DNA from 2 places in the Haematospirillum sp. 15-248 genome. Region 1 is predicted to be linked to the other one. Evidence: riboswitches for the same ligand, from Rfam matches in the RefSeq annotation. Region 1 holds a riboswitch; the other holds the start of a gene.
What was found. Region 1 has a riboswitch for cobalamin ahead of metE (5-methyltetrahydropteroyltriglutamate--homocysteine S-methyltransferase). Riboswitches for the same ligand answer to the same signal wherever they lie in the genome.
Positions count from the first base shown of each region.

Region 2: linked by a shared signal. The riboswitch ahead of HEQ72_RS10755 (TonB-dependent receptor plug domain-containing protein) and the one ahead of metE (5-methyltetrahydropteroyltriglutamate--homocysteine S-methyltransferase) in region 1 are both predicted to bind cobalamin.

Region 1 covers NZ_JAAVTF010000001.1:13,913-16,115, reverse strand. Annotated here, with positions in the region: gene HEQ72_RS00080 (pseudouridine synthase) at 86-703, shown strand; cobalamin riboswitch at 745-954, shown strand; gene metE (5-methyltetrahydropteroyltriglutamate--homocysteine S-methyltransferase) at 1,061-2,203, shown strand, end outside.
Region 2 covers NZ_JAAVTF010000017.1:8,556-10,758, forward strand. Annotated here, with positions in the region: gene HEQ72_RS10755 (TonB-dependent receptor plug domain-containing protein) at 1-1,378, opposite strand, end outside; cobalamin riboswitch at 1,529-1,755, opposite strand; gene HEQ72_RS10760 (YbaN family protein) at 1,895-2,203, shown strand, end outside.

The sequences.
Region 1 (2,203 bases):
AGACGTCCGAAGGCATATCCATGCCATGTGTATGCTGTTATATGTCTTTTTCCCCACGCTGCATTCCTGCCTCTGAAGACGCATCATGACACGTCCCGCTCGTTCAAAAACAATTGCTTTTCATAAACCCTATGGCGTGTTGAGTCAGTTTACACCCGAGGCATCAGGGCAAAGGACACTAGCTGATTTCGGCCTTCCCCCCGGGGTATATGCAGCGGGTCGGTTGGACCAGGACAGTGAAGGCTTGCTGATTCTATCCTCGGATCGTCGGCTTGTGCATCAGTTGCTGGAACCCAGCCATGCACACCCTCGTATCTATTTGGTACAGGTGGAGCGCATTCCGGACGAAGAGGCTCTCACCATGCTCCGCACCGGAACAGATATAAGGGTGGGGAGCCGGATATACCGAACACGACCGGCCACCGTTGAATTGATGCCCGAAGATTTTGATCTGCCGCCAAGAAACCCGCCGGTACGTTACCGCAAATCAGTTCCCACCGCCTGGCTACGCCTGACGTTGACCGAAGGAAAGAACCGACAGGTCCGCCGAATGACCGCCGCAACGGGATTTCCGACTCTGCGCTTGGTACGCGTGCAGATCGGCCATCTTGCACTCGGTGATCTTGAATCCGGACAATGGCGCACAGTCCAGGCACAGGATGTTCTCGGCACAACACCCCTCCTTCCGAACCAGAAAGCATAAACATATCTTTATGTCTTATTGACAGTTGTATCACCTCCCACCTATCGTCTCATGGTCGAGGTTCTTCGGGACAACGCCCGAAGCTAAGAGGGAATCCGGTACGTTCTCCAAACTAATCCGGAGCTGCCCCCGCAACTGTAGGCGAAGAGTAGGCCGTCGCTACGTGTCACTGGGACTATCACGTTCCGGGAAGGCCAGACGACCACGAGGACTCGCAAGCCAGGAGACCTGCCCCGACTTATAACGTCCTCGGGCGGGGTGTCCCGGTGGTACGCCTGAGGGTGTACGGGTCGCTCTGTACCAGTCGCCTTTCTGCGTGTCCGCTCTACCTTGCCCCAACACCATGGGGGTCAAGCCGTGACTGTTTCTTCTCTTTCTGTAGCAACCCTTGGCATGCCGCGTATCGGTCGGCACAGGGAATTGAAGTTTGCCCTGGAAGACTTCTGGAAAGGTAATATAGCGGAAAGTGCACTTGTACACACCGCAACCAAGCTCAAGGCCAGAAATTGGGCGCGACAGGTTGAACAAGGCGCGACCATTCTGCCATCAAATGATTTTTCCCTGTATGACCATGTCCTTGATACCAGCGCCATGGTTGGTGCCATACCGGAGCGATATGACTGGCAAGGCGGCCCGCCGGGACTGACAACATACTTTGCCATGGCCCGCGGAACACGGGGCACCGCAGGAAGGGAATGCCACAATGCCTGCAACCCGGCCTATACAGGGGCCGGCATACCAGCCCAAGATATGACAAAGTGGTTTGATACCAACTACCATTACATGGTTCCGGAATTCACACCCGGACAATCCTTCCGTCTTTCATGTCTGAAGGCTGTCAACGAGTATCGGGAAGCACGCCTTCTGGGGTACAGAACACGACCGGTTCTTCTCGGGCCTGTTACATTCCTCAAACTGGGAAAGAGCACCGACCCCATTGTCTCCCCTCTTCGGAATCTTGATTCGTTACTGCTGGTGTACATCGACCTCCTGACACGCTTGTCACTTGAAGGAGCAGACTGGATCCAGATCGACGAACCCTGCCTGGTTACCGATCTGGATAATGAAGCCCGAACCGCATTGCAAACAACATATCAGGCCTTTGCACGCGCACTCCCCAATCTGAACATCATGTTAACTACATGGTTTGGCGGACTGGGGGATAATCTTGATCTGGCAACACAGCTCCCCGTAGCTGGGCTGCACCTGGATCTTGTGCGCGCCCCGGAACAGCTGCCTGAAGTCATACGCAGGTCAAGGCGTGAGCAGATCCTGTCCTTGGGGGTCATAGACGGACGCAACGTATGGCGCGCTGATCTGGAGGCCATACTGGATCAGCTGGAGCCCGTGGTAAAACAAAAAGGCGCAGAGCACATTCAACTCGCCCCTTCCTGCTCATTGCTCCACGTGCCACTGGATATCAGCGTGGAGACTGATCTGGACAGCGATATCAAAAGCTGGCTGTCCTTTGCGGACCAGAAGATCCACGAACTGGCGGTT
Region 2 (2,203 bases), on a different contig from region 1:
CTACGCTCAGAATGGTCCGACCTGAATCGAAACGTTGCTGGAACCCTGTATCCCATCCTCTCAAGCTTTCCGACTTGAGGTTCGGGTTGCCGCCACATACATCGTAGCGTTCGTAGAGACTGGGTGTTTGCCAAGCCGTACCATAACTTCCGTGGATGGTTGTTCCGGTAAGGGCAACGTGATACGCGGCCCCCAGTTTCCAGTTTTCATCACCGCCATGATGCGTTTGGTTGTCGGTGCGGCCAGAGGCGATAAAATCCAGATTGTCGAGCGGGGTTATCCCCAACGTCATAAAGGCCCCATGCGTGCGCAGTGACACATCGGTATTGGGCGATGACGAAGCGTAATTCGGTGCGGAGAGATTGATGGAGTCACGCCCCAAATCAGCACCAAACTGGATGTTGACAGATGGGTTCAGTGTCCAGGTTCCAAGATAGTCCAGGCGACTTCTTTGCCCCTTATACGCATCAGGCAGAGGAAGGCCCCGGACAATCGCACGTTCCGTTTTGCTGTCTGAAACGGCGATGACCTGCGTCAGGCCAAGGGATGGGGTCTTGTGTGTGCCGGCCAGCCTGGCTTGGTGACTGGTAATGTCAACGCTGTCAAACGTATCCTGCGTATTCCAGTCATAAAAACGATCCTCACGCGTATAACGGACAAAGCTGTCTAATCGTGCCTCCTCTGTTGCCTGAAGGCCCAGGCGAGCCGCTCCTCCCCACTGGCGGTATCCATCACGCTCTGTGCCCCCCCTGCGCTTGTTATAGTCGGAGTAACCGCCCCTGTTTTCACCATGTAAGGACACACGGTAGTCTATGGGGCCGGACAGACCGGATATCATGGATTGTCCTCTACGGGTCTTGTAGCTGCCTAACTCCACAGCCGACTTTCCACTGAAGGGGGCATTGGCACGCTTTGTTGTGATATTGATGACGCCACCGCCGGTATCAGCACCAAAACGTCCAGCCTGTGGACCCCGCAGAACATCAACGCTCTCAATATCATCCATGTTCATACCAGAAACATAGAACTGAGATTGGGATCTTGATGTGTCACTCACCTCTATCCCGTCGATAAAAACCCGTACGTTGCGGGCGCCCGCGCCACGTAGTCTCAACTGCGCTTGGTCCCCATATCCATTGGTATGACTGAGCGACAAACCCGGTATTTGCTGGAAGACTTCATCCAGACGCGTGATCTGATTACGCTGAATATCTTCGGCCGTTACTGTGGATTGGCTGATGGTTGTCTGCTCCTGGGAAACGCCTGCCATCGCCGGGATTGTTTCACTGACTGTCAGCGGGGGAAGGGTGGATGATGCCGTTGCCAGGGTTGCCGGGAACAGACAGGGAATACTGAAAACAAGGAGACGTGCTTTCAAAACGTTGCCCTCGATGTGGCAGGCACGCCGTTCCCGGAGCCCAGCCCGACAGAAAGACCGGCGTCACCAGAGAATACCCCCCGGTGACACCATTCTTGGTGCTGCGCCACAACAACGAAAAGCTGCCACCGATACTACCCCGGTATCGGATGACGTGACGCTGTCTGTGGCAGGTCTCCTGGCTTGCGGGTCAACATCCTGTGCCACCTTCCCGTCAGGCAAAACGCTGCCTTGACAGTGGTATGTCGGCACGGACTCTCCGCCTACAGTTGCGGGGACAGCCACATCAGGGAAACCTCGTAGAGAAGTTTTCCATCCGTTGTTCCCTTTTCATCCGGATACACGTGCATTCCGGAACCACAGACGCAGTGAAATCGCTAAACAAATGACACGTTCCTGTCAAGGGATGACGTTGAGCATCACCCGACGATTATGCAATCAGATTCTGAATTGCTGTGTATGAAGATCTCTTTTTATGGGACATATAAGGGCATGTCTGTATCAGGGAGGAGCAGATTGCTACGCTATGTTTGGATTGTTATCGGCATCTTGATGATAGGGATTGGTGCTGTTGGTATCTTGCTTCCGGGGGTGCCAACAACCGTTTTCGTCTTGGTTGCCGTCTGGGCTTTTACGAAGGGCAATCCGGAATGGGCTGCACGTCTGGAAACCCACCCTGTTTTTGGTCCCTTGATTGAAGATTGGCGCCGACACCGTGCCATTCCGTTATCAGCCAAGATAATGGCGGTTTCAATGATGGCAACCTCTCTTCTTGCTCTTTTTTTATGGTCGCCCCTGCCATTTTACGGCATCGTCTTTATTGGT